Regions from separate parts of the Acinetobacter baumannii genome, predicted to be linked through region 1. Evidence: predicted binding sites of a transcription regulator. Region 1 holds the regulator's gene; each other region holds the start of a gene.

Region 1 (7,586 bases):
ACGTGATCAGCTTCAACTTGATCCTGTAACTCAAATCACGATTACGCCCGGTGCAACCATAGCAATTTTCTGTGCCATACAAGCCTGCATCAACACAGGTGATGAAGTCATTATTTTTGACCCGAGTTATGACAGCTATGGACCTTCTGTCGAGTTAGCAGGTGGTAAAGCAGTACATATTGCCTTGCAAGCACCTGACTTTAAGGTGAACTGGCAACAAGTTAAAGATCGAATTAACGATAAAACCCGTATGATTGTGGTAAATACTCCCCACAATCCAACAGGTACAATCTGGTCCAAACAAGACTGGTTAGAACTCATTGAACTAATTCAGGATAAAAATATTGTAGTTTTATCTGATGAAGTCTACGAACACTTAGTTTTTGATGGTCAGCAACACTTTAGCGCGTTGCATTTCCCTGAGCTTAGAGAACGTAGTTTTGTGATTGGTTCTTTTGGAAAAACCTTCCATGTCACAGGTTGGAAAACCGGTTACTGCGTTGCTTCACCTGATTTAATGCGTTTGTTCCGCCAGATTTATCAATATGTTAATTTCTGTGGCACAACACCTTGTCAGATTGCGCTTGCGCAATATATGCAGCAACACCCAGAACATATTCAGGAACTTTCACAGTTTTATCAGGCTAAACGAGACCGATTTAATCAGGCGATTCACAATAGCCGTTTTTTGCTTAAACCATCGCAAGGAACTTATTTCCAAAACCTTGATTACAGCCAGATTAGACCTGACTTAAACGATGTGGAAATGTGCCAGTTTCTTGCCGAGCAACATAAGATTGTTGCTATTCCTGTTTCGGTGTTTTACCAACAAGCCCCAGAGTCTTTACGCTTGATTCGTTTCTGCTTTGCAAAAAATGATGAAACACTGCAAAAAGCAGGAGAAATTCTGAATCAATGTTAATAAATTTAGTCACTTAGCATAGTAAAAATACTACAAGAAGTTCCCTACAACTATGCTAAGTTGAATATCCGACCCGCTCATCAAAGAGATGGGCGATGGAGAATACATGCCACCAAGACAGTCTTTAATTCATCAGCAAAATCTTTGGAAAACATTTTTTGTTTTCTTATTGCCCCTGATTGCAACCAATATCTTGCAAAACCTGTCCGGTACCATTAACACCATCTTTGTTGGACAAATGATGGGGGTCGATGCCATTGCTGCAGTTTCTGTATATTTCCCCATTTTGTTTTTACTGCTTGCGTTTATTATCGGTATTTCAACGGGTACCACTGTTTTAGTGGGTCAGGCTTGGGGCGCACAAGACATAGAAAAGGTTCAAAGTGTGGTGGGTTCTACCCTATTTATGACCATCATTGGCGGTATCATTACCGCAATCATTGGTGTGTTTTTTGCCCACGACATTTTAGAACTTTTAGGTACGGACCCGAAGGTGATGCACCTCTCTTTGCCTTATGTGCAATGGATGTTGGCAGGTAGTCCTCTTCTCTTTGTTTATATTATCTATACCTCAATTTTACGTGGTGTAGGAGATAGTACTACCCCTTTACTTGCACTGGCTTTAACCAGCGTGATCGGCGTAATTATTACACCAATTCTGCTGAAAGGTTATTTTGGCTTTCCTGCCCTCGGTATTATTGCACCGGCTATAGCGTCAATTATTAGTTATATTGCCATCTTAATTTTTCTTGCGATTTATCTAAATAAGAAAAAGCATCCACTTCGGCCAAACCGTCAGCTTTTGCAACATATCCGTCATAATTCGGAATTAAGTAAAATCATTTTACGCCTAGGTGTTCCAACCGGTATTCAAATGATTACCACTTCAATGGCCGGTTTAGTCATTGTGGGTTTAGTGAACCGTTTCGGAGCTCATGCCACAGCTGCGTATGGTGCCGTGAATCAGGTACTCAACTATATTCAGTTTCCAGCGATTTCGATCTCTATCGCGGCCTCAATCTTTGCAGCACAAGCGATTGGTGCTGGTAAGTCGGACCTACTCGCACGTGTTACACGCACCGCTTTGGGAATGAACTTTTTATTTACAGGTGCCTTAATTGCACTCGGCTATCTATTTTCAAAATATTTGATGGCTTTATTCATCACAGATCCAACTGTGGTGGTGTTAGGGCAACAGCTTTTATTTATTGTACTTTGGGCAATTTTATTCTTTGGTGCAGGTGCCATTTTTGCATCAATTATGCGTGCCAGTGGGGCTGTAACCGTACCAATGCTGATTAACATCTCTGCCATTTTATTTATTGAAATGCCATGTGCTTACTGGTTTAGTTCGATGTGGGGGCTTAAAGGCATTTGGGTCGCCTATGCCTTGGCATTTGTCAGTTTATGTATTATTCAAGGCTTGTATTATCAATTTATTTGGAAGAAAAAGAAGATCAAAGTTCTTATTTAGAATGCATTAAACCTTATAAAAAAAGCCATCAATTGATGGCTTTTTTCTTTTAAACCTTATTTCATCCATTTGGTTACAATGGTTGAAGCACGTTGATATCCCGTTGGGAATAAACGCTGGAATGCATCCAGAATTTTTGCATCGCTACCGATGAGTAAACGGCGTTTATTTTTCAAAACTGCATCTAAAATTTGACGAGCTGCTTCCTCTGGTGGGGTACGCAATAACTTGTCAAAGTTTTGAATCGATTTAGTTGGGTCCATACCCAAACTACTCAAGCTATCACTCATTTTTGCAGCTTTAGCGATATTGGTACGAATACCGCCCGGATGTACACATAGCGAACTTACGCCGCATTTTTCAATATCTAATTCTTGACGCAATGACTCAGTAAAACCGCGTACCGCAAATTTAGTTGCATTATAGCCAGACTGGGTTGGCTGAGCCGTTAAACCAAATAAGCTAGAAATATTAATAATATGGCCATCTTGTGTTTGCTTAATGAACGGTAAGAATTCTTTAGTACCGTAAACCACGCCCCAGAAGTTAATTCCCACAATCCACTCTAAATCTTCGTAGGTTGCGCCTTCTACAGTTGAGCCTAAAGCTACACCAGCATTGTTAAAAATCAGGTTAACACAGCCATGATCTTGAACAGTTTCCTGTGCCCACTGCCTTACAGCCTCACGGTCAGAAACATCTAACTTCTTGGTTGTTACAGTAATGTTACTGTACGGTTTTAATAGCTCAACAGTTTTCTCTAAGCCCTTTTCATTAATGTCACTTAATGAAAGATGGCAGCCCTGCTTTGCCAGAAGAATTGCTAATTGTTGCCCAATGCCAGAACCCGCACCCGTAATTGCAGCGACTTTGTTTTTAAAATTTTTCATTGTCCATCCTTTGTTTTTCGATTTGCACAACTGGTTCATTGCATGTGCAATTTAGACTCTTTCAATATAATTTTGACAATATACATTGTCAATATAGTACACTGTAATTTCAGATAGATTGGCACAATTCTGCTGACGGCTTTATCATAGGGCTCATATTTGCCGAAAAACCGATAAATTAGGAAACCATTTATTTATGGCGACAAACGACTCAACCAGTAAAAAGAAAACAAAAACTGTGAGTAAAGAACGTCAGTTCAAAGGGTTATCTCTGTCTGAGCGCAAAGAGGCACGCCGCGAAAAACTCATTGAAGCCGGTATTGCAACTTATGGAACCCTTGGCTTTTTTTCCGTGACGGTAAAAGATGTGTGCCAAGAAGCAAAACTCACCGAACGTTATTTTTATGAATCATTTAAAAAGAGTGAAGATTTATTCCAGACTATCTTTTTAAAAATGATTGAAGAATTACAGCAAAACTTGATGCAAGCCGTCATTAAAGCGGCTCCAGATCCTGAGCAAATGGTCGATGCTGGTTTACGTGCTCTACTGAGTACTTTAAAAGACGACCCTCGTTTGGCTCGTATTGTGTATGTCGATGCAATTTTGGTCCAAGAATTACATAATCAAGCCACCATTCAGGAAACTCTCGCCCAGTTTGATCGTATGATTCAAGCTTTTGTGATGCTAACCATGCCGCAAATCCAGCATAACGAAAATGAACTCTCATTAATCGCTACTGGTTTAAATGGATACGTGACACAAATTGCCGTTCGATGGGTGATGGGCGGGTTTAAGCAGTCTCTAGAGCAAGTTTTAGCGGCCTGCCGTATCGTTTTTTTAGCTTTGCTCGCGAAAGTTTCAAAATAATATTAAAGTTTTTTGACACTGTTTTTATTTTAAAAACCTCGTTTGAGATAAGCTTGTAACACACTGAATGGTTTTAAGAAAATTTATACCTACCTGTCATCATTTGGTCATGCGCTTGCCGTATTTTTGTCACAAATTATTGCTAAATTCGTTTTTATAGACTTTTCTGCAATGAAATTGTCATAATTAATCTTTGTAATAAGCCTGTCATAACTACAAAACGGTTCACCGTTAAAATCTACAAGGTATTACGCTGTGAAAGATGACTATATTTTAATTGTCGATGATGAGCTTCCTATCCGCGAAATGATCCATACCTCTTTGGACATGGCAGGCTTTCAGTGTTTACAGGCAGAAGATGCCAAACAGGCTCATCAAATTATCGTCGACCAACGTCCGGCGCTTATCTTGCTCGATTGGATGTTACCCGGGGGCGTAAGTGGGGTCGACTTATGTCGCCGTTTAAAACGAGATGAAAACTTAGCAGAAATTCCTGTCATTATGTTGACCGCTCGCGGTGAAGAAGACCACAAAGTACAAGGCCTGGATGCTGGTGCAGATGACTATATGACCAAACCATTTTCAACCCGTGAACTGGTTTCTCGTATTAAAGCTGTTCTACGCCGCGCAAATGCATTAAGCGGTGAAAAAACAATTGATGCCAATGGTTTAATTCTTGATCCTGTAAGCCAACGCGTAAGCTTTGGTAACAGTATTTTAGATATGGGACCAACAGAATACCGTCTGCTTGCATTTTTTATGACCCATCCGGAACGTGCCTATACACGTGCCCAGTTGCTCGATCAGGTGTGGGGCGGTAATGTATACATCGAAGATCGTACCATCGATGTGCATATCCGTCGTTTGCGTAAAGTCTTAGAACCTTTTGGTGTAGACCGATTTGTTCAGACTGTACGTGGTACAGGTTATCGTTTCTCAACACGTGCAGATTTAGCCGCAGGTTAACCAAAATTTATGTATGAACCCTACCCCGTCCCCGAACAGGTACGTGAACAAAAGCTTTCCCGCTACAGTAGTTTATGGACGTTTGCTAAACAAGATTTACGACTTTTATTATTTTTCCTGATTATTGCAGGTTTAGTCGGTTTAGGAATTGGGTATTTCTGGAGCTGTATTTTTATTGCCTTTGTGGTGTTTTTTACACTTCAGTTGCGTTCTTTATATTTGGTCAATGACTGGATTGCCAATAATCCATACGATGTCCCTCCGAACCTCAACGGAATTTGGGGGGCATTATTATTTAACGTTTACCGTGCCCAGCGCCAAGAACGTATCGTTCAAGCGGAAATGGTAGGACTTATTGACCGCGCTCAATCTTCATTAGTTGCACTCGCCGAAGCGGTAGTCTTGATTGATGATCAACATCAAATTGAATGGTGGAACCCAGCCGCAGAGCGTTTACTAGGAATTAGTCCACTTGACCGTGGTCGCAACTTATTAACCATTTTGCGCCAGCCAACTTTTATTGAATATTTTAACAATATTGATCAGGCACCCGATGGGATTAAACTCCATTCAAATCTTGATGATGACCGTTATGTACAGGTTAAGCTCACACGATTTGGTGGGGAAAGTCGCTTACTTGTGGCATACGATGTAACGCGTATGCATAACCTTGAGCAAATGCGTAAAGACTTTGTTGATAATATTTCACATGAACTTCGTACGCCATTAACCGTACTCAGTGGTTATATCGAGACATTTACCGATCAGGAAGATATTAGCCCACGCTGGAAACGTGCATTTGACCAGATGCAATCTCAAACCAAGCGTATGAATGCGTTGGTCAATGATTTACTGCTGTTATCTAATTTAGAAAATAATAAGAAAATTGCAAAAAATCAGATTATTGAAATGCCGAGCTTAATGAATCAATTGTTTGATGATGCTCAGGCCTACAATGCCGATTATGGACACACGCTCAATTTACACATTGATAGCCACTGTGACCTGATTGGTTCTGACATGGAAATTGCCAGTGCATTTAGTAATCTAATTACCAATGCCATTAAGTACACGCCAAAAGGCGGAACCATTACCATTGGCTGGCATGATGATGGTGAACATGCTTACTTTAGCGTGCAAGATACAGGCATCGGGATTAACCCTAAACATTTGCCACGACTGACTGAACGCTTCTATCGTGTTGATAGCGACCGAAGTCGTCAAACAGGTGGTACAGGTTTAGGCTTAGCAATTGTAAAACATGTGCTGATGCAACACGGCGCTTATTTAGATGTGCAGTCTAAAGAAAACGAAGGATCAACATTTACCGCTGTTTTTCCAAAAGAAAGACTATATAACATGACCTAAAGTTGCCCTCTCACATTTAAAAAGCCGACTAATGAAAAGTCGGCTTTTTTGTATGATTTAAACCCAATTTACTTAAAATTAGAGCAATACGATTTTGTCTGATTTTTCTCTATTACGTTTAAAAAACTAGTTGCAAAAGTATTGCTCTGGCGTAATGCATCACGGTGATCACCACCATCAATCGTTTGATAAATAGTTGGTTTTTTTAATTTACATAGCTGTTGATAATAAGCAGATGTCCCTCTAGGGTCGACTAAATGATCTTTAGAGCCTTGAACAATCATTAATGGCACGGTCGGCACCATATTTTCAATGGACTGCTTTTTAAGATAAGCCAAAAGAGGTTTTAAGTCTGCGTTAGGGCGAAATATGCTAGAAGGAGACTTCTTCAAATCAGATTGAAGTTCAGATAAACAACGACTGCGCGCTTGAGTTAGCACCGTATTCATTTCTGGACTGACTAGGTTTTCAGGAACAATGCTTGGTTCTGCTGCTTGTGCTCCCAATAACACAATTGGGAAAAATGCTACCACACTTGGTTCTGGGTTTGGATTACTCTGCACATATTCTGCAATGCCTTCATATTGATAGCCGCCTGGCGCAAGAGCGATTGCCCCTTTTAAATCTAGTTCGGGAGCATCTTTTTGACCATAAGCCGCCACTGTAATAGCAGCAGCCCCGCCTTGACTATGCCCCATCACCAACCACTGTTTATTAAAGCTCTTGGGCTTAAGCAAATGCAATGCACGCACTGCATCTACTACTGTATGTAATTGGCTCTTTGCATTCATATAAGGATGTGCACCTAAAGTACCCAGACCTTGATAATCAGGTGCGACTACTGCATAGCCTCGTGCAAGCCAACCATCTAACGCTTTTGAAGCAACTTCCTGATATGAATGAACTGGTCCACCGGCATAATCACCCGAAGGTGCACAAGTATCGGCTACTCCTGTTGTACCATGCGCCCAAGCTAGTACGGGCCAGCCATTTTTTGATGGTGTTCCTTTCGGTAATAAAATAAACGCTGAGGCAACGATAGGCTCGTTATTCACACCTCGACTACGATAATTTACTAATAAGCGCTGATCTGCATGC
Region 2 (7,586 bases), 1.2 Mb from region 1:
CCGTATGGGAGACTTAAAATGAGATCAAATCGTTCATCCTTGCAGTCACAATTGGTTAAAACCACCATGTGGAGCAGTATTGTGGTGGGGCTACTGGCATTAAGTTTACTCACCATATTTTCGATTTATCATAACATGTCAGTACAAGATGAAATCATGGATGAAATTTCAGATACCTTACTGGTTTCTGACCTTTCTAAACACTCGATGAAGCAGTTTGACGAGCTGAGTGATGAATTTGATATTCAATATGAGTTATTAGATACAGGGCAGGTGCTTACCCATTCTCATACCTATCAGCATGAACTTTTTGAAAAAGGTAACTTATCAGAAGGTTTTTCATATTTTTGGTTTGATGGCCAGTTATGGCGTAGTCTGGCAGCACAACAAGAAGATTCTCAGCTACAAGTTGAAGTTTTTCAGCCCATTAGTACACGTATTGAAGAAGTATTAAAAGCACTTGCTGGATATAGTGGCCTTATGGTGCTGTTCTGGTTACTACAGTGGGTTATTGTAAGTTGGCGTACCGAGCAACAATTGGCTGCGCTGAATTTACTCTCTAAACGTATTGCTCAAAAAACTGCCTCAAACTTAGAGCCAATTCAAGAACCAGATATTATTACAGAAATTCAGCCTGTGATTGATGCTTTAAATCAGCTACTTGCAAGGCTACAAAGGGCACTGGTTGCTGAACAGCGTTTTACTGCAGATGCTTCACATGAACTACGTTCACCTTTATCAGCCATACAAATGCGTCTTCAGGTGTTGCAACGGAAATATCAGCATATTCCAGAGCTTGATCATGATTTTGAGCGTATTCAAGAAGACGTTTCAAGAAGTACAAAAATACTGGAAAATTTATTGTTACTCGCTCGCTTGGAACCTAATGAAACAGAGCAATTAGAACTCTCTAAGAGTGTCGTTGATTTAAATCATGTATTAGCTAGAGTGATAGATACAGTAAATATTGATGCACAAGCCAAACACATGGTAATTGAGACAAACATTCTGTCAAATGAAACCAAAACATTTGCAAATGAAGAGCTCATGTTTATTGCTTTTAGAAATCTATTTGATAACGCTATTCGTTATAGTCCGGCTTTGGGTGCTATTCATGTTGAGCTAAGCCAGTACCAGCAAAAGCTGAAGATTTCTATAGAAGATACTGGGAATGGTGTGGATGATGAAGTCTTAAGGCGTTTAGGACAGCGTTTTTTTCGTGTATTAGGGACAAAGCAACAAGGCTCAGGGTTAGGGTTATCAATTACTAAAAAAATTATTCAACTCCATGGTGGGGAATTACATTTTATGCATGCAAGCCAAGGTGGCTTAAAAGTTGAAGTAATACTGCCTTTTAACCGTGAAATACAAAAATAGCATGGTTGCCCATGCTATCCATTTTTTGTTTTCCCACGAATATTATTGAAACGCGAGGATCGTTCTTATTTAGTTAAAATGAGACGGTTATTGCGAGTAAGGCGTAAACGATATTCCTCGCCAGCATGCATAATTCGAATTTCACGACCTAAGGCAAATAGGTTGTTAGAATGCAGCATTGGTAAGGCATGAGCTGAATCTGTATTGCGTGTAAATAAGCTAAAAGGTGCGTTCATTTGTTGTGCTCCGTGGTATATTCTTGAACGATTTAAATGATAATCATTATCGAATAGATCTGTCAATGAGATTTTAAAGATTTTATAAATTGATAAAATTTGCTTACACTTGTGAAAAATTTTAGTGAGTAGAAAAATGCCCAAACCGATTGTCGATGTCGCAATAGCTATCTTAATTCATCGTGGAAAAATATTAGTGGGATGGCGTGGTGAACAGCAGCATCAAGGTGGAAAGCATGAGTTTCCTGGTGGAAAGGTAGAGCAGGGTGAAACGCCTGAAGAAGCCTGTCGTCGTGAAATTTATGAAGAAGTCGGTATTGGTTTAAAAGATTGGCATCAATTTGATTATATTCACCATGAATATGATGACATTATTGTCAACCTTCATTTGTTCCATAGTTATGTACCTGATGAGTTATTAAATCTTATCCATCAGCCTTGGACATGGTACACACGTGAACAGCTACTTCACCTAAACTTCCCGAAAGCTAATAAAGACATTATTAAAAGATTATATTGGCCTCATTTTATTAAAATTAGCCATACACTTACATCTGTAGAGAATAGTGATGCTTTATTATATTGGCGTATAGAAGATGAATTTGGCCCGCGAGAAGTAGAACAATTAACGGCCTTAGATGAAGGGCAACGATCAAATTTAATTATAAATGTAGATATTTGGCAGCAATTGAGCTCCGAATTAAAAAAACAGATCAAGACTGTTCATTTAAAACAATCTCAGCTCATGAGTTTACATAAAGGTGACTTAGAGGTAGGAATACGTTTTATTGCTGCTTGTCACGATGCAGTTTCTTTACAACATGCTCAGCAAATTGGCTGTGATGCCGTTTTTGTTAGTCCTGTAAAAGTGACGGCTACTCATCCGGACGTTAGTGCATTAGGATGGGATCGTTTTGCTGATTTAATCGAGAAGTGCCAAATTCCCGTATTTGCTTTGGGAGGCATGAGTCCTGATGATTTAGCCACAGCACAACAACATGGTGCATATGGCTTGGCGGGTATTCGTAATTTTTAATAAGAAATAAAGCATTAAAAGCTAGAAAGCTTTCAATGCTTGTTGTGCTTCTTGAACAGTTTTTGGGTTATTGCGCTGTTGTCCAGCTTTTAAAATGACCAACCAAAGTTGTTTTTTCATGGCTTGACTCTGCGCAAAGCTTAAACCACGTCTTGCAAGAGACTCAGCGTTAGAATATTGCTGTTTATGATTTGCAGTTAATGCCAGAAATAAATAGGTCTCGGCTGCCTGTGGCGCTAAACGCTGTGCTTGAAGAGCGTAGCGCTCAGCCTCGGACCATTGTTGGTTTTTGTAAGCCTGCTCGGTTTTTTGCATTAAAGTTTTAAAAGCGGGTAACTGGCTTCCGTCATCATCAAAGCGTTGCGGCTTTTTCTGCTGAGGAACAATCACTTGTAAACTTTTACGTTGAATTTCCGGATGATCATAAGGTGTAATTTTTACACCAGATGAGGACTCGGACTTCTTCTTTTCAGAAACAGGAGGTGTTTTCTCTTTTGGAGCTGAATGATCTGGTAAAGTTGTACAGCCGACCATAAGTACAGCACCAATATAAAAAACACCTTTCTTTAACATATCCTGTTTCCTGTTAACGCTTAGTTGTTATAACTACCACTTGAAATGATTCGTGTGTTATTCGACAGATCTTGTTCCATCTGGTTTTCACTTTCACGAATATAACTGTCGGTATTATCATCCTGAGGCTCAGGAATTGTGTTATCACTTTGTGGCGTATATGTTGGATCAACTTGATAATACGGTGCTCCACATGGCGTAGCACGATGTGGGACTGTATGCGCTAGCATTGGAATATACACGGCACCATCACAAGCTTGTGCCGATAAGTCACCCGATGCACGGTCAATCCATTGCCACTGTACAGAGTCTGGTTGACGTAAGTTTACTGGTGTCTGGCGTAATTGTTTCATCACATTAATCCATACTGGTAATGCACCAGATGAACCTGTTAAACCAGTTACTTTATTGTCATCTAAACCTAACCATACTACTGCAACATGATTACCTGAATAGCCGGCAAACCATGAGTCACGTGTATCGTTAGTCGTACCTGATTTACCCGCTAATTTTAAAGCTGGAGATAAGCTGTTATAGGCTGCACGTCCTGTACCTGATGACATGACCTGTTGTAAACCATAGTTCATGATATAACCGACAGATGGATCAATGGTTTGTTGTACGTTTAGACCATAACGATCAAGTAAACGTCCATTTGCATCTACAACAGAACGAATCGCACGAGTCGGATATTTGAAACCGCCTGTAGCAAAGTTTTCATAAATACCCAGTACTTCCATTGGTGACATATTAACTGCACCCAGGAAAATAGAAGGGTAGGCCGGGATTGTCGATTCAACACCAAATTTTCTTAAGTTGTTGGTAAATGTAGATAACCCAAACTCTTGACCTAAGCGCACAGCAGAAAGGTTATAAGAATTTGCTAAGGCTTCACTTAAACTCACAATTCCATGACCACCGCCGCTATAGTTCTTCGGTGTCCAACTTTTACCGCCATCTACTGGAACACTGATTGGAGCGTCTTCAATCTGGCTTGCCCAGTTATAACGTCCAGATTCAATTGCGCTCAAATAAATGACAGGTTTCAATAAAGAACCGACTTGGCGTTTTGCATCTAAGGCTCGGTTAAAGCCGGTAAAGTCTTGTGTTGACCCGACAGCTGCAATTAATTCGCCATTTTCAGGATGGGCAATCAGTACAGCCCCTTGCAGGTTTTTCAAGCGAGCAGGGTTGCTATTAGCTAAGCGCTCTACAGAAGCTTTAAAAGCATTTTGAACTTGTGTTTGAGCAATTGGGTCCAAGGTCGTAAAAATACGTAATCCTTGATTGGTTAAATCACTTTCCTGATATTCGGTACGTAATTGACGACGCACAATATCTAAAAAGTCAGGGAATTTTGCTGGACCTAGGCTTGGCTTGCTTAGAACATTTAAAGGGCGCGCAATTTCAGTTTCATACTCTGCTTGAGTTAAATACCCCATGACACGCATGTTATTTAATACTGTATCGCGACGATTTTTTGCCCCTTCGGGGTTTTTCCAAGGGTTATATAAAGATGGACCTTGAACCAAACCAACTAAATAAGCTTGTTGTGCAACATTAAGCTCACGTAGTGGTAAACCAAAATAAAACTGAGAGGCCAATCCATAACCATTGATTGAATAGTTACCGTTTTGGCCTAAATTCACTTCATTTAAATATGCTTCTAAAATTTCATCTTTGCTGTAATGCAACTCAATAAGTAAAGCCATTAATGCTTCATTAACTTTACGTTTAAGTGTGCGTTCAGGGGTTAGATAGAAGTTTTTGACTAACTGTTGGGTGAGGGTCGAACCACCTTGGCGACGTCCTCCAGTTACATTACTTACCAAAGCACGTGCTGTACCACGAATCGAAATACCGTGGTGATGATAAAAGTTACGGTCTTCTGTAGAAATTAAAGCTTCAATAAGTGGTTTAGGAACACTATTAAGCTTAATCAAAACGCGGTCTTCATTATGTTGAGGATAAATGCCCCCAATTAATAAAGGTTCTAAACGGGCAACTCCAGTTGATGAAGGTTTTGTACTGCGAACTTCTACAACTTGGTCATTTGCAAAACTCAGTTCTAAAACCTGTTCAGGCTCTATGCTGTCGCCATAGTCGAAACCACGTGTATGGACATACATGTTGCTGCCTTGAGCAACATAGGTTCCAGACTTGTCATAATTACTTGAAGTTTTGTAACCTAGTAATTTTAATTCTTGGGTGAAATTTGCTTGAGTAATTGGCGCATTATTATAAATTTCCAAAGGTCGAGCAAACACCTTGGCCGGAATGTCCCAGCGTTGTCCTTCAAATTTTTCACGTATAATATTATCTAAACGAATCAGATAGATACTAAGAGCAATAAAAGCACCAATCACCAAAATGGAAAAAATTAGCGCGAAGAAACCGATACCACGTTCAAACTTCATATAAATGAGATAAAACCCTAAACAATGCGTTAATGATGCGATAGCTTGTCATCAATTTGCAATGATAAAACTGTGAATAAATGGAAAACTTAGATTGAATTTTACAGTATCTTGTTGTTATGTTTTTTTAAATTAATCTGGTTAATGTTATGATAGCGTAGAATCGCAGCGGAGCTTACTCATTCGTGCAAATTTCACATAAGTCCTTCAGAAACGTCGGGTTAATTGGTCGACCAGATAAATCATCAGTTGTAGAAACACTATGTTTAATTCATGACCATTTGCTAAGTTTAGGCCTAAACCCCATTTTTGATCAGGAAACTGCCGAATTAGTGCCCTATGATCATGCGCAAGTCGTTAGTCGTCACTTATTAGGTGAAGTCGCTGATCTGGTGATTGTTGTAGGCGGTGACGGTTCATTGCTTCATGCAGCCAGAGCTTTAGTGCGCTACAATACGCCTGTAATCGGGATTAACCGTGGACGTTTAGGTTTTTTAACCGATATTAAGCCTTCGGAAGCTATTTTTAAGCTTGATCAGGTTTTACAAGGTCATTTCCAGCTTGATCGCCGTTTCTTGCTTGAAATGGAAGTACGTACTAATGGTGAAGTCATTTATGATGCAATTGCTTTAAATGACGTCGTACTACACTCTGGTAAGTCGGTACATATGATCGATTTTGAACTCAATATCGATGGGCAATATGTTTATCGCCAGCATAGTGATGGTTTAATTGTTTCGACACCAACCGGTTCAACTGCTTATGCTTTATCAGGTGGTGGTCCAATTTTACATCCAAGTATGGATGCTATTGCATTAGTTCCTATGCATCCCCATACATTATCTTCACGCCCGATCGTAGTTGGTGGGCAAAGTGAAATTAAAATCGTCATTCGCGAAAATCGGGTATTACCGATGGTAAGTGCAGATGGACAACATAGTGTCTCTCTCAATGTCGGTGATAGTTTGCACATCCGCAAACACCCATTTAAATTAAGTTTATTACACCCACCTGGTTATGATTTCTATATGGCTTGTCGTACCAAATTGGGTTGGAACCAAGATTTTGAATCTTTTCAAAGAGATGAATCATGAATATTGAACAAATGCTATCTGTTTTAAACCCTGAGATTGTAGAGCGTTTAAAAACAGCAGTAGAAATTGGTAAATGGCCAAATGGTGTTGCTTTAACGAAAGAACAGCGTGAAACATGTATGCAAGCTGTTATTGCTTGGGAGTTAAAGAACTTACCAGAAGAACAACGTAGTGGTTATATTGACCGTGGTACTAAAGAAGAGGGTGAGGTTTGTGAAGATGATCATCACAAGCATGAGCCTGAATTTAAACCGATTCGTTTTGTTTAAAATCACTTTTAGAATAAATCTTAGTTAGTATTTGCTATCGTGTAGGCGACATGGATGTCGCCCGTATCACTGCGATACAAGGAAGTATCGTCAGTGATACAGAGGATTTTTGGTTACTTTTGATCCTTCAAAAGTAATAAAAGCCTATATGCAGTGATATAGGAAAAACATGCTATATAAGGCTGTATGGACTATATTTAGCCTTCTGAGTTTGTATTTCGTGTTTCCCATAATACTTTTGCTTTGTGCATCGCTTCCTCGAAATTAGAAACCACGCCCATGGTATATAACGCAATACCCATGGTTTCTGTTACGGCCATTTCCCCATATTCATGATGCTGTTGACCAAGCCAGACAGCTTTAAAGGTTGCTAAGTCTAACTCTTCTTCAATTGGGCTACGTTCAGGCGTAAGCTTTGGCAACTCATGCTCATAGAGTTCACCATTTTTAATACCACAAATCAGCGTTTTCGCGTCTGGGTTTCGCTCGAATTCGCCGCCTTCGCCCTTAATAACTGCGCTATTTTGATAGCCTAAGCGAAGTGCACTATGCTGATGTGAAGTTCTGTAAGCGGGATGGAATAT
Region 3 (7,586 bases), 1.8 Mb from region 1:
GATTGGTGAATTCAATCAAACCCGCGTTCGTTATTATGCAGCTACAGAAAAGAGCTTTAGAGAACCATTAGTATTTGTGGCACCTTTAGCTATTAATATGGCGATTTATGATTTATATCCATATCGTTCTCTTATCAAATACTTCCAAAATGCAGGTTTTGACGTATACCTTGTCGATTGGGGGCGTTTAGGCTTTAAAGATAGACATCTTAACTTTTTATCGTTTATTGAAGATTTTATTCCTAAAGCTATAGAGCTTGTTCGCACACATTCAGGCAGTGATCAAATTTCTCTACACGGATGGAGTATGGCTGGCATATTCGTTACTTTATATACAGCGCATAATCATCCAAATTATGTCAAGAACCTTATAGTTTTAGGTAGCCCAATCGATAGCTATGCTTCTGGTTATATTGGAAAACTCTACCGAACCATAAACAACACTATTGCCCGCAATAAAAAGCTTCAGGAACGTATTTACTCAGGTTTACCGAAGCGTTTGATTCATACTCCGGGCATTTTAAATTCTTTAGGCTTTAAAATTCTTGACCCTAAAGGCTGGTTCGATGGTCATATTCAATTACTTAAGAACCTTAATGACCTTCAGTTCGTACAAGAACATGCCACATTAAGTAGTTTTTTAAACAATATGATTGATTATCCGGGAGGTATTAATCAGGACATGTTATTTAATGTTTGGCTGCAAAATCCATTAAGACAAGGTTCTATTCAGTTAAAAGATAAAAAAATCGAATTAAAAAATATCGACTGTTCACTCTTAGTTGGAGCTGGTCGTAGTGATCAATTAGTGACGGCAGATGCAGCTCAGCCATTAAGTCAGTTAACCAGTAGCCAAGATGTTACATTTACTCTTATTCCTGGTGGTCATTTAGGTCTAATGTCAAGCCAAGCAAGTGCGCAGGAATTCTGGCCAAAGCTAGCAACATGGCTGAGTGAGCGTTCAACAAAAATCTAAATTTAGGCATAAAAAAGCCCTCTATATGAGGGCTTTTATCTAACGCTTTCTCTATGAAAACAAACCCAAGCTTAGACTCACTAGAAGGATAGTTTTTTAAATACAAAGTACCCGACCTTACTTTCAAAACTTCCATCTTTTTGAATATTAAAATACTTTTTAACAACATCTGCTGCATTTTCTTGGAGATACTTAAGCGTTTTTATTTGATCTTCAGGTGTCTTCATGCGCTGTACCCAACTATCAAAATCTAGTTTGAGGGTTTGTTTTTCTAAAATTGTTAATTCAAAACCAGCATCTTCAATAAAGTGAACCCAGTCTTTAATACTGTAATTTCTTACATGACTAGGGTCTCGAATCACTTCTATAGTCTGTAAAAATGTATCTAAAATAGGGAAACTTGAGCTAATAATATCAACAAAAATAACAGTGCCATTTGGCTTTAATACACGATTTATTTCTTTCATTGCTGTTGGGACATGCTGCCAATGATGGGCAGAATATCGACTAATGATTACATCAAATTGTTCATCAGTAAAAGGCATATCTTCAGCAATGCCTTGTTGTACAAAAATATTTTTTATTTTTCGAGCATTGGCAGCTTTTGACACTGTATCGAGCATTTCATGAGATAAATCATAAGCAAAAACCAGATCTGCATGGCGAGCAACGTTATAAGCTACATGACCACCACCGCAACCTAAATCTAAAACAACGGCATTTGGATATTCATCAATTTCTTTAATCAATTTATCAAACTCGACCCCTTCAGAATGAGCTGTGCTATTCAAATAACTTAAAGATTTATTTTGATACTGTTTTAAATTTATCTCATGTTGATTCAACATGGCTTATTCCTCTTCTTTGATGAGTTAACCATAAAAGAAAAAGTAGATAAAAAATAATGATTAGTTTTTCAATAATTAATAAAATAAAGTTATAATTTGTATCTCTATCAATTCTTAATAAAAAACCACCATATGGTGGTTTTTTAATGTAAGGCTAAGTTCATATTTAAAATTACTTTGCAGTAAATTTAATATTAAACTTTCTTACTTGTTTTCTAACTTCCGGATTAGAAGGTAAAACAAAGGGACTTGCACGCCATATCGCCTTTTCAATACTCGACTTAAACTTTTGGTCTTCTTTATCTAGAAAAATAATTTGCTCAATCTCACCAGTATCACTTAAAAAGACTTTAACGCTAGCACTCATTCCCACTGAAGAAGGCGGAACATTCCAAATTTTAAAGATCTTTTTTTGATATTGTTGCTTGTACTTTTCTGCTTCTACAATAATTTTGTCATCATCACTTTTTGCTGGTGATAATAACTTAGAATTAATTGTGCACCCACTTAATAACAATATAGAAGTTAAAATAATGACGTTTTTCATTTATAAAACCAATTTTTTCAACGATTAAAATTTAACATTTTATCTTTTTAAAAACCACCTAAATGGTGGTTTTATGCTAAATAGCTACTACTAAATATATTCTTAGCAAATTCTAGATTTTAGCTAATTTACGAGGATTATTTAGTTTAACTATTTAATTATAATTTTCAGCATCGTTTTAAAAAGATATTTTATAACGTGAATTTATACTTGAGTGTTCAGGCATATCAGCAATATCCTGCTCAGTAAAAATTCCATGTTCAAGTACTTTAGTGCCATTAAAGGCAGTATTGACCGGAGTAACAGGTGATTTAGTAATATAATTTTCATCTGCTTTTTGTGTTAACGATGCACACCCATCTAAACCAAATCCTGTAGCCAATACAAGTAACAATCTCTTCATCTGTCTCACCTGTTATTATAAAAATCAAACAATCTAACAAATTATCCACTGATTGTCACATTTTTAAAACGATTGAGACTAAGCCAATTCTTTACAAAAACTCAATGAAATGTAAAGTAATTTGCATAAAGTGTTAAATTGTGTAAAATACCTAAATAATTTAATGATATGTTTAACTTATGATCTTTTTACTTTTCTTATTTTTGTTATTTACCTTTGTACTCCTCTTAAATGCACATTACAAACACTAGGTATTTGTATCTGTTCTTCTCATCTGCTAAATATTTTTTGAAAAATTAATTATTTTCTTAAAAGCGTTTACTTACTTTCTTTAGTCTGGATTTTTATAAATACAAAAAAAGCCCGCTTTGTAAGCAGGCTTTACCCTTTTTGATTTTTTGCGCTGATCATTCAGGACTTTTTGCTGTTTGTGACAGCGCTCGGATATTACACTTATACTTAAAGATTAAAAAGACTAATCTTTTTTAAACTGATGCATTTACTCATCAATTTCAATCGGATCGCCGTCTTCAGGACGAATATGTCGTGTCCCATCATCAGCAGGATCGACACTAGAGCCATCCTTAGTAATCGAGTTATACATTTCGTCCTCTTTTTTATCGTCTATGAATTCTTCATCTTCAAAATCAAGAGGCTCGTCATCATCTTCAAAATTTAAAGGCTTTTCTTCATCTATCATGTGAACCATCCTTTTTTAAGCTATGTGATTTCATGCTCAAATAAATATCGGATATATTCAACAGTGAACACACATCATTTATGTAAAGAATACTTAAAAATTATTAAAATATATAAAAAGTTAAATAGTGTTATTCAAAATATTTTAAAAACTCTTCTAACTCAGGTAAATGTGCAAAGTTTTTATGAGCATCCCCTAACACAACCCAATCATGTTTTGACTCTATACAAAAATTAAGTTTTAAATCTGGTTTAAACGGTTGTTCGAGAAGCCCCAACGGTATCCACATATAGTTTGTACCATTAATTTTATTAGGGACAGGCGAACCACATCTATTACAAAATGATGAAGTAAAACCAGTTTCTTTTTTATAGGTAGCCACATATTCCTTACCCATCAACCAATTAAACTGATTTTCTTTTACTAAAGTAGCGGCATTCGCTCCAGTACCTGTTTGTTTTCGGCATAAGCTGCAATGGCAGTGATAAACCGTTTTGATTTCACAAGGTACAGAGAATTTTACTTTATGGCATAAACAAGAACCGATGTTAATCATATAACGTACTTATTTCATTACTATAAAAATTTTAATCATGACTTTAAATATTGGTTAAGTATATATTTTAATTGTTTAATATAAAATATATCTAATCTTTTGATTTAAAACAGATTATAAAAAAGATCTTGATATATAAAGCTTTTTTATATTATAAGGTGAAATGTGACTTTAAATAACACTTGAGTAATTAATAGTCATTGAAATATTGGGAATAAACCTTATATTGAGTACAGGTTCATACCTTTAACTGAGGAAAAGCTCATGAATAAATTAATGGTTGCGGTATTCGCTGGAATGGTGACCCTTGCCGGTTTCAGTGCCCAAGCTGCAACACCTGAGCAAGAATGTCAAAAATTGCAAGATGATTACAATTTGATTTATGCGTCAAAAGGCTTTTGTTTTAAAGACCAAGATGCTAAAGAAAAATATGGTAATGAAAACTGTCATACGACTAAGCCAAAATTCTCTGATAAAGAGCAGCAACGTCTAGACGCAATTAAAGAACGTCAAAAAGAATTGAAATGTAAATAGTATTTAAAGGAATAATACATGGCATATGATGATCAAAATATCTTCGCAAAAATTTTACGTGGTGAACTTCCAGCGATAAAACTCTATGAAGATGATCAAGTTCTAGCTTTTATGGATATTATGCCCCAAGCCGATGGTCATGCATTAGTTATTCCAAAAACTCCTGCAGTAACTTTACTTGATTTACCTCCTGAAGCGGCAGCTTATACCATCCAGATCGTGCAAAAAATTGCTAAGGCAATGGAAACTGCATTAAATTTGGATGGAATTGTGCTCATGCAGTTATCAGGAGCAGCTGCTGGACAAACTGTCCCTCATGTTCATTTTCATCTAATTCCGACAAATGTTCACCAACTTGGCAAACATGCGGCGCAATTAGGAGACCAAGATAAAATCAAAGATTTGGCTGAGAAAATTAAAGCAGCACTTTGATTTTAAGAGATAAAAGCGGAGTTTAAACTCCGCTTTTTTTATTTAAAAAGTGTAATAAAATCAAAAGAAAATAAAGTATTTCCAATTTTTAATTGTCATAAAACTGTCATTTCTTCTTCACTCCATTGTCACAAAGTTTACAGATACTTCTTAGCAAGTTGGTGAGCTTCTGTAACTTTTTGTACATAAGCCAACTAAAAAATAAAAGTTAGCTAGGCATACGCCATTTAAAAAATACCTTTTGGAGAAATCTCAATGAAGAAATTGCTTCTCGCTGCCGCAGTTGCAACTTTGAGCGTAAACGCGGTGCAAGCAGCGCCAACTTTGTACGGCAAACTAAACGTTTCCATTAACCAAGTTGACAACAAAAATTTCGATGGTAAAAGTGACGTTACCGAAGTTAACTCAAACTCTTCTCGTATTGGGGTAAAAGGTGAAGAGAAGTTGACTGATAAGCTATCTGCTGTTTATTTAGCTGAATGGGCAATTTCTACTGACGGTTCTGGTTCAGATACTGACCTTAGCGCCCGTAACCGTTTTATTGGTTTAAAAACTGAAGGCGTCGGTACGTTAAAAGTAGGTAAATATGACTCTTACTTCAAAACCTCTGCTGGTAGCAACCAAGACATCTTTAACGATGACACACGTTTAGATATTACAAATATTATGTACGGTGAAAACCGTTTAGATAACGTAGTTGGTTTTGAATTAGACCCTAAATTATTAGCTGGTTTAACATTCAATATCATGGCTCAAACTGGTGAAAGCACTTCTGATAGCAAAAAAGGCGAAACTGGTAAAGACAGCAAAAATGATAGCTTCGATTCAGTTTCAACTTCTCTAGGTTATGAAAATAAAGACTTAGGTTTAGCAATCGCTGCTGCTGGTGATTTCGGTATCAAAGGTAAATATGCTGCTTACGGTTTGAAAGATGTTTATACAGACGCTTACCGTGTAACTGGTTCTTATGACATTGCTAAATCTGGTTTTGTAGTAGGTGCTTTATGGCAACATGCTGAACCTACTGATGATTTGACTGCATATGGTCAAACATATAAATCAGATGGTTCAATCGATAAAGCTGGTAAAGCTTACCGTGGTTTAGAAGAAGAAGCATACGCGGTAACTGCTGCTTATAAAATTCCTAACACTAAACTTAAAGTAAAAGCAGAATATGCTTCTGCTGAAACACAAGTAAGTGGTCAGGCAGATCGTAAAATTGACTTGTATGGTTTAGGTCTTGATTATCAAATCAATAAACAAGCTCGCTTCTACGGTATCGTTGCTCAACAAAAACGTGACTGGTTGAACGACGACGACAAACAAACTGTTGTAGGTACTGGTATTGAATATAACTTCTAATCAGTTATGTTCGATTCAGATCTAAAATAAAAGGGCTTATGCCCTTTTATTTTGTTATGCCAACAAAAAAAGCCGATACAAAAATATCGGCTTTTAAAAAATTTATATTTTATTTTAAGAAACCACTTACAAGATTCATCACATTTTGAATATCTTGGTTAGCTTCTTGATGATCTGTACTCTCACCTTGAGGTGTTAAAGAATCAATGACCTGAGGTAAGACAGAAGCGATTGCACCATAAACTTGCTCTTTTGGTGCTTGAGCTTGCTGAGCAACTTGTTCAATGTCTGCTGGATTAAACAGACTTTGTAATTGCTGGGTCGGAACTTCACTATTACTTTGATTTGGATCAACCCAACTTTGAACTTGGCTACCTAAGCCAGCGCCTTTTAATTTCTCAAGAGCAGCTTGTAAGCCACCTTGTTGCTGAACCCAACCTAAGATTAAAGGTACCACTGCAATTAATAAACTTTGCACACCACCACCAGCTTGAGGTGTGTTGTTATTACCAGTGACTTGTCCTAATACAGAACCCAATACTCCACCAAGACCACCTTGGGCACCAGATGAAGTATTACCACCCATTTGTCCTAATACAGAACCTAAAATTCCACCTAAACCACCTTGACCTGACGCTTGCTGATTCCCACCTAAAGCTTGCTTAGCCAAAACTTCTACAATGTTGCTTAAATTTGTCATGAGTAACTCTTATGTATGGTTTATACATGAGCATACGCGTTTTTTTGTTAAGACAGCAAAAATCAAATTGTTAAATTTTGAAAGAGATTGCAAGGTCTTTTACCAACGGAATTTATTCCAATTTTCCGGATTTGCCCAAAATTTTGAATTAAACCAGTCTGGGACATGCTTATAGGTCAAAATATTAAATTGCCATAAAGCAAAATCACTATCATGTAAAGTCTTATCAATAAGTTGGGTAAAACCTAAAGAACGCAGAAGTTGTTCATCACTGCGTTTGCTCACGACAACAATTCGTTTTGCTAATAAATCTCTTAGCTTTACTAATAATTGTGATTTTTGCACATCGCTGATGTCCTGCATTTCGTCAGTATCAAACAATACAAAACCCAAATCATAACGCTGAGTAAAAGGCAGACTTAACAGCTCAGTTACGGTAAAATAGTGCCATTGAATTGCGTTATTCTGGTCAATTTTCTGGCCAATACAAAGTGCAGTATGAATAGGCTGTTCGTTTGATAAATCGTC
Region 4 (7,586 bases), 1.2 Mb from region 1:
CACGAGTGTAGCAAGCGGATAATTCTTTAAAACTTGTGTTCCCAAAAGATTTGGTTTTGGTGGCACATAGCTTTCATCAATTTTAAAACCATTTTCAACCGACTCTTTATAAGTCAGTTTGGCCGCTTTTGGTTGTTTGTTGGCTAAACGCTCACGAATTTTGGCATATTCAGCACGATGCTCTTCAATAAATGCACCACGCATTTCTTTCGAAAGCAAGGTTGTCGCTACACCAACAGCACGTGAAGCATCGGCAACATAAATTACCGCATCGTTTTGATACTGAGGGTCAATTTTTACTGCTGTGTGGGCTTTAGAAGTGGTTGCGCCACCAATTAATAAAGGAATGTTAAAGCCTTTACGCTGCATTTCTTTAGCAACAAATACCATCTCATCTAAAGATGGGGTGATCAGACCAGATAACCCAATGATGTCACATTTTTCATCAATTGCAGTTTGCAAGATTTTCTCGCAAGGGACCATTACGCCAAGGTCAACAATGTCATAGCCATTACAGCCAAGTACTACGCCTACAATATTTTTACCAATATCGTGTACGTCACCTTTAACCGTTGCCATTAGGACTTTACCTTTAGACTGTCCTTCGGTCTTTTCAGCTTCGATGTACGGGTTGAGCCATGCTACTGCTTGTTTCATGACTCGGGCAGATTTTACAACTTGTGGCAAGAACATTTTGCCTGAACCGAACAAGTCACCGACCACATTCATGCCGTCCATCAGTGGCCCTTCAATTACATCTAAAGGACGTTTTGATTTTAAGCGGGCTTCTTCGGTGTCTTGGTCAATATAAGTCGTAATACCTTTAACCAAGGCATATTCAAGACGTTTTTCAACTGACTCATTACGCCATTCAAGGTTTTCGGCTTCTTTTGTTGCACCACCTTGTCCACGGTATTTTTCTGCAACTTCAAGTAATTTTTCAGTCGCAGCCTGACCAGACTCACCTTGATTCTGATTTAAAATGACATCTTCAACCGCTTCTTTTAGCTCGGTAGGAATATCATCATAAATAGCCATTTGACCTGCGTTCACAATACCCATGGTCATGCCTTGTTTGATGGCATGGTACAAGAATACAGAGTGAATGGCTTCACGAACTGGCTCATTACCACGGAATGAGAACGAAACGTTAGACACACCGCCAGAAATCATGGCATGCGGTAAGTTCTGTTTAATCCAGCCCGTTGCTTCAATAAAATCGACTGCGTAGTTGTTATGTTCTTCAATACCAGTCGCAACTGCAAATACGTTCGGGTCAAAAATAATATCTTCAGCAGGGAAGCCTACTTCGTTTACTAAAATGTCATAAGAGCGCTTACAGATTTCACGTTTACGTTCAGCAGTGTCGGCCTGACCTACTTCGTCAAAGGCCATCACAATAATTGCAGCACCATATTGACGGCAGAGGCGGGCCTTTTCAACAAACTCGTCATAACCTTCTTTTAAGGAAATTGAGTTAACAACCGGTTTACCTTGTACGCATTTTAAGCCGGCTTCAATGATTTCCCATTTTGATGAGTCAATCATGATCGGTACACGTGAAATGTCAGGTTCGGATGCTACAAGGTTTAAGAAATGCACCATCGCATTTTGCGAATCGAGCATCCCTTCATCCATGTTAATGTCAATAATCTGTGCGCCAGCTTCGACTTGTTGCTGTGCAACTTCTAAAGCTTCGGCAAAGTTCTCTTCACGAATGAGACGTAAGAATTTTTTAGAACCGGTAACGTTAGTACGTTCACCCACGTTAACGAACAATGAGTCATCATAAATATTAAATGGTTCTAAACCACTCAAACGACAAGCAGGTACAGTTTCAGGCACTTGGCGAGGGGCTATATCTTTTACCGCATTGGCAATCGCGCGGATATGGTCTGGTGTTGTACCACAGCAACCACCAGTAATATTGATTAAGCCGCTTTCTGCAAATTCTTTTAAGAATGCTGCCGTTTGTTCTGGCGTTTCGTCATATTCACCAAATGCGTTTGGTAAGCCTGCATTTGGGTGCGCTGAAACAAACGTATCTGCTACATCGGAAATGGTTTTTACGTGAGGGCGCATGGCATCTGCACCAAGGGCACAGTTAAAACCGATTGAAAGCAAATCGCCATGACGAACCGAGTTCCAGAAAGCTTCCGCTGTCTGACCTGTTAAAGTACGGCCTGATGCATCGGTAATGGTCCCTGAAATCATAATTGGTAATTCGCGACCAATTTGTTTAAAGACTTCTTTGACTGCAAAAATCGCTGCTTTACAGTTTAAAGTATCAAATACGGTTTCAATCAGGATAATGTCTGCACCACCTTCAATTAGTGCATGAGTCGCTTCAATATAATTTTCTTTTAGTTCATCAAAGCTAATGTTACGAAAAGCAGGGTTATTCACATCTGGAGAGATTGAACATGTACGAGATGTTGGCCCCAGTACACCTGCCACAAAACGCGGTTTGTCTGGAGTCGAATATTTTTCGCAAGCTGCTTTGGCTAAACGTGCTGCTTCACGGTTAATCTCTGGAACAAGCTCTTCCATGTGATAGTCAGACATTGAAACACGTGTGCCGTTAAAGCTGTTGGTTTCAATAATATCTGCACCAGCATCGAGGTAGGCTTCATGAATACCTTGAATGATTTGAGGCTGTGTTAAAACCAAAAGGTCATTGTTACCTTTTAAGTCATGTGCCCAATCAGCAAAACGCTCACCACGGTAGTCAGCTTCTTCCAATTTATGGCGCTGGATCATGGTTCCCATTGCACCATCAATAATCAGAATGCGTTTAGCAAGAAGCGCTTTTAGGGTGGCAAGCGTAGACATAGAAAACCCCGATCTTTATATGAATTTAAAAATGCGGCGCTATTGTAACAGAATAGCAGCACAAATGATGATCTACGAAGGTCAGGTGTAGCTGACTAAAAAGTTAAAAAAGAGATCGCTTTATGTCAAAAACAAAAGAATTTTCATGAAATATTCATCAAATGATCATGATATTGAAATATTTCATGCTCAATATGCCGAAATATTACAGTTGCTTTGTATGAAAAATAGACACATGGGTCATTTTATTTATTTTTTTGCTGTAAAAATAAGCACAAAAGGAGCTCATAATTAATGGTTTAAATTATTGTATTTTAAGAAAAAAATAAAAACAGTCGGGGAAAGGTGCATCAAATGAGGTCAAAATATAAAAAATTGACTTCATCAGGCGCCTCTTTGTCATATAATTGTCATAATTTAATTTAAGAATACAGAGGATTTTATTATCCTCTTACCGTCTGCATGAATTCTAATCTACCCCCTGTTTCGGATTCAAAACTTGCGGCAAACCTGCAAGCAAAATCGACGAATGTACATGTCCCGACACCTAAGTTTTTTATGCCGGTGTTTCTGACGATTATTATTGCAACACTTATTTATATTGGGTTTCAGGTCAGTGCTGATTTAGCGCATGTTCCACCTTTAAGCCTTTATTCAGTTATTCTTTTATCTACTGCACTCTTGATTGCACTAGGCTTTGAATTTGTAAACGGTTTCCATGACACTGCTAATGCAGTTGCAACGGTTATTTATACAAATGCTTTGCCTGCACCGGTTGCAGTCATGTGGGCAGGTTTTTGTAATTTCCTTGGGGTAATGGTCGCAAGTGGTGCTGTTGCGTATGGCATTATTGCATTGCTTCCAGTTGAACTTATTATGAACATGGGCAGTGGTGCTGGCTTTGCAATGGTTTTTGCATTGTTGATCGCTGCAATTCTTTGGAATCTTGGCACTTGGTTCTTGGGAATTCCTGCTTCTAGCTCTCATACCTTGATTGGTTCAATCTTAGGTGTGGGTATTATGAATCATCTGTTGAGTGCATCGACTGGCGTAACGACCAGTGGTGTTGATATGGATCAGGTGATTAAAGTAGGTAAGGCATTATTATTTTCTCCTTTAATTGGTTTTGCTTTTGCGGCAATTGTATTCTTGTTGGTTAAAACTATTTTCAAACGCCAATTAGAATTATTCCAGCCACCTGAAGGGAATAAGCCACCACCAGCAATCATTCGCGCAATTCTTATCTTTACCTGTACAGGTGTGAGTTTTGCACATGGTTCTAATGATGGCCAAAAAGGTATGGGTCTTATCATGCTGATTTTGGTTGGTTTGGTGCCATTAGCTTATTCATTAAATAAAAACCTCGATACACAGCAGGTTCAATCATTCCATCAGCTTTCTTCTCAAACTGCGGTTTTGTTAAACCAAAATCAACCAGAATTGACTGACGAAAAAGCGCGTGCGGTTTTAACTAAATACATTCAAACCAAGCAACAAACGCCTGAAGTTGTGCCTGCATTGGCAAGCATGACTGACCATTTGGGTGAGCGTGTTTCTAGCTATAGCAACTTAAAAGATATTCCAGAAGCTGCAATTAGCGAAATCCGTAATGACATGTATTTGAGCACAACGACGTTTAAGCGTTTGGATAAGGCAGATGCTTTACCAAAAATGGATGACTCACAGAAAAAGCTTGTGAAAGATTATCGTAGTAGCTTGGATTCATTCTTACAATACATTCCAAACTGGGTGAAAGTGGCAGTCGCATTAGCGCTTGGACTTGGTACTATGGTTGGCTGGAAACGTATTGTGGTAACTGTCGGTGAGCGTATTGGTAAGCATCACATGACTTATGGTCAAGGGATGTCTGCTGAACTTGTTGCAATGAGTACAATTGCTGCAGCAGATGGTTTAGGTATGCCGGTTTCAACAACACACGTTTTAAATAGTGCTGTTGCAGGTACTATGGTTGCCAATAAATCAGGCCTGAATTTCAATACTGTAAAAACAATTCTCTCTGCATGGGTATTTACACTTCCTGCAACCATCTGTTTGTCTGGTGGTTTGTACTGGTTATTCTTACAGTTTGTATAAAAGCATTTAAAAAATTAAAGCCACTGTTCACAGTGGCTTTTTTATTTGTTTAGTTTTTAAAGTTGAGACTATTTTTCATGTACATTCATCTATAAATTAATAAGTTGTTATAGGCCATCAAAACAGCTTTATAGGTTGGGCTTAAACTTTTATATCAGGATATATTATGAATGCGGTTCAAATAGATCAGTTAAAACAACAATTTCCACTTATTGAAACACTTCAAGCCTATCAAGAAACATTTTGGTTTAACCCTCACCGTTATCCTTTAAACGAAGCACTAGCGAAAGTGTGTCTTACAGAACAGGATGTAAAAGAAGCAGAAGCAAGGCTAGCGCGTTTCGCACCTTATTTGGCAAAAGTCTTTCCTGAAACTCAAGCTCAGCATGGAAAAATTGAATCAGCACTAGTAGAAATTGCGGAGATGCAACAAGCTCTATCGCTACAAAAGCATAAGACACTTACAGGGAAACTTTGGCTGAAAAAAGATAGCCATTTACCTATTTCGGGTTCAATCAAGGCACGTGGCGGTATTTATGAAGTATTGGCACATGCTGAAAAATTAGCCATAGAGGCGGGACTTCTCAAGTTAGAAGATGATTACAGTAAATTAGACCAAGACTCATTTCGAACATTTTTTTCCAAATATCAAATTGCAGTAGGTTCTACCGGTAACCTTGGTTTATCAATCGGTATTATGAGCGCGAAGCTTGGGTTTAGAGTGTCGGTACACATGTCTGCCGATGCAAGGCAATGGAAGAAAGATAAGCTACGTTCACTTGGTGTAAATGTGGTGGAATATGCCAGTGATTACGGAGTTGCTGTAGAAGAAGGACGTAAGGCAGCCGAACAGGACCCATTTTGTTTTTTTATTGATGATGAGAATTCGACTACTTTATTTTTAGGTTATGCAGTTGCAGGTTTGCGTTTAAAACAACAGTTTGAACAAAAGCAAATTAAAGTCGATGCAGATCATCCCTTATTTGTATATTTGCCATGCGGAGTAGGGGGCGGTCCTGGTGGGGTGAGCTTTGGGTTAAAACTTGCTTTTGGTGAGCATGTACATTGTATATTTGCAGAGCCTACCCATTCTCCGTGTATGTTACTTGGTGTTTATACAGGCCTGCATGATCAGATTTCAGTAAATGACATTGGTTTAGACAACATCACTGCTGCAGATGGATTAGCTGTTGGCCGTGCTTCTGGTTTTGTCGGACGTGCTATGCAGCAGTTAATTGACGGTTACTACACCATTCATGATGAATGTTTATATGAACTCATTGCGCTTTTAAATCAAACTGAGAATATTCAAGTTGAGCCCTCGGCAGCGGCAGGCATGATGGGGCCATATTATGTGCAAACTACTCCTGATTATTTGGCCTTGCATCAATTGTCAGCTGAAAAGTTACAACATGCGACACATGTGGTATGGGCGACAGGAGGAGGAATGGTTCCACCTGATGAAATGCAGAAGTATTTAACGCATAGCCAAAGCAATTAATTGCACAAAAAAGCCCAATTCTAAAATTGGGCTTTCAACTTCATTATTTTTTAGAAAATTTCCTAAATGGAAATTTCTCGGCTGCAAAGCCATAGATAGCAGCAAAAGGAAGAGCTGTGCGTGCCAAATAAGCCACACGCCATAAACCGCCATGGTTAGCACCCTCCATCATCAACTCTAGAGGATGGTCGAGTACGGTTTCAGGGTTTGCGACAGAAGAATCATTTCTTAAGTCATGAATCCATAACGCCGCCATAATCGCATTTGTGGTTTCTGGACTAAATGCTTCTACATCAAAAAGTTCTGCGCCATTAAAAGCAGCTTTAAGGAGTGGATTCTTTGTGACCGAATGAGTTGTGGTAGATGGTGCAATATTAATACTTACACGTTGACCTTGATGACGGGCAAGTGTCGCACGCCATTGTTGAATACGTTTTGCCAAAGCGTAGTTTGGCCCTTGTTCAACTACCAAACAGTCTGCAATACCATAAGTTTTGCCATTTTCGCTAGTAATCAAATCTTGATAAGGTGCTTGGAAAAAACGTTTGAGTGAGAGTGTAGAAACACCTTTCACAGCCATTTTTTGTAGTTGTGAACGAGATTTAAATTTCTCTTGAGCAGCTTCTGCAACTTCTTTAGGTACTGCATAAACATCGGTTGGCGTACACATAAACATTAAGCTTGTATCAGGTTTATGTTCACTCACATATTGCATAATACTGTCCATTGCCATAGAAACACGGACATGTTTTTCGCCGTCTAAATAAGCAATAGCAGCCAAGTCTAATTTTTGAGGAAATTGAACTAACCACTGGGCAATTTCTGGTATTTGCGTTAATAAATTGGCACCCAATTTATCTCTCAATGCTGAAGCTTTTGCCGAAGAGTCAATTTTTTCAATACTTGGTGCAATAAGCGTTGCGTTTCCTTGCTGGATTGTATTTAGAATTTTCCCCCAAACTCGTGGGTTTGGTAAATCTATTGCAACAATATTCGCTTTCCATTTTGCTAGCCAAGGTAATGGTCCTGCTTCTGAGGCTGCACCAAATAACACCATCGTACGGTCAGATAAATCAAACCATTCAGGATGAGCAGCAGCTTCACGTAAAGCCTTAGCATGGCTTGGTTCAATAATACCTGCATTTTCCCATTTTTGAAT

Evidence for each region. Region 1 encodes PhoB, which activates phosphate uptake and scavenging genes when phosphate is short. Its sites were predicted from a motif close to TGTCATNAANCTGTCATAA; they were not measured.
Region 2: a site for PhoB is predicted at 5,686-5,704, ahead of GO593_RS00295 (NAD(+) kinase). Genes of this name have one in related genera too.
Region 3: a site for PhoB is predicted at 5,090-5,108, ahead of GO593_RS15995 (porin). Genes of this name have one in related genera too.
Region 4: a site for PhoB is predicted at 3,230-3,248, ahead of GO593_RS11215 (inorganic phosphate transporter). Genes of this name have one in related genera too.

The regions. Positions count from the first base shown of each region.
Region 1 is NZ_CP046654.1:1,203,138-1,210,723, forward strand. Features, by position in the region: gene GO593_RS05680 (pyridoxal phosphate-dependent aminotransferase) at 1-922, shown strand, start outside; gene GO593_RS05685 (MATE family efflux transporter) at 1,029-2,396, shown strand; gene GO593_RS05690 (SDR family NAD(P)-dependent oxidoreductase) at 2,453-3,286, opposite strand; gene GO593_RS05695 (TetR/AcrR family transcriptional regulator) at 3,483-4,154, shown strand; gene phoB (phosphate regulon transcriptional regulator PhoB) at 4,410-5,120, shown strand; gene phoR (phosphate regulon sensor histidine kinase PhoR) at 5,130-6,488, shown strand; gene GO593_RS05710 (alpha/beta fold hydrolase) at 6,557-7,586, opposite strand, start outside.
Region 2 is NZ_CP046654.1:50,934-58,519, reverse strand. Features, by position in the region: gene GO593_RS00325 (response regulator transcription factor) at 1-22, shown strand, start outside; gene GO593_RS00320 (sensor histidine kinase) at 19-1,377, shown strand; gene hemP (hemin uptake protein HemP) at 1,443-1,613, opposite strand; gene GO593_RS00310 (NUDIX domain-containing protein) at 1,750-2,649, shown strand; gene GO593_RS00305 (tetratricopeptide repeat protein) at 2,671-3,222, opposite strand; gene mrcB (penicillin-binding protein 1B) at 3,243-5,639, opposite strand; gene GO593_RS00295 (NAD(+) kinase) at 5,825-6,733, shown strand; gene GO593_RS00290 (YeaC family protein) at 6,730-7,002, shown strand; gene GO593_RS00285 (glycosyl transferase family protein) at 7,200-7,586, opposite strand, start outside.
Region 3 is NZ_CP046654.1:3,340,178-3,347,763, reverse strand. Features, by position in the region: gene GO593_RS16035 (alpha/beta fold hydrolase) at 1-976, shown strand, start outside; gene GO593_RS16030 (class I SAM-dependent methyltransferase) at 1,057-1,824, opposite strand; gene GO593_RS16025 (TonB C-terminal domain-containing protein) at 1,997-2,371, opposite strand; gene GO593_RS16020 (hypothetical protein) at 2,550-2,774, opposite strand; gene GO593_RS16015 (hypothetical protein) at 3,274-3,474, opposite strand; gene GO593_RS16010 (GFA family protein) at 3,605-4,030, opposite strand; gene GO593_RS16005 (YARHG domain-containing protein) at 4,295-4,564, shown strand; gene GO593_RS16000 (HIT family protein) at 4,583-4,996, shown strand; gene GO593_RS15995 (porin) at 5,252-6,358, shown strand; gene GO593_RS15990 (YidB family protein) at 6,468-7,058, opposite strand; gene GO593_RS15985 (DUF6231 family protein) at 7,158-7,586, opposite strand, start outside.
Region 4 is NZ_CP046654.1:2,360,625-2,368,210, forward strand. Features, by position in the region: gene metH (methionine synthase) at 1-2,832, opposite strand, end outside; gene GO593_RS11215 (inorganic phosphate transporter) at 3,295-4,926, shown strand; gene GO593_RS11220 (D-serine ammonia-lyase) at 5,093-6,427, shown strand; gene GO593_RS11225 (hypothetical protein) at 6,471-7,586, opposite strand, start outside.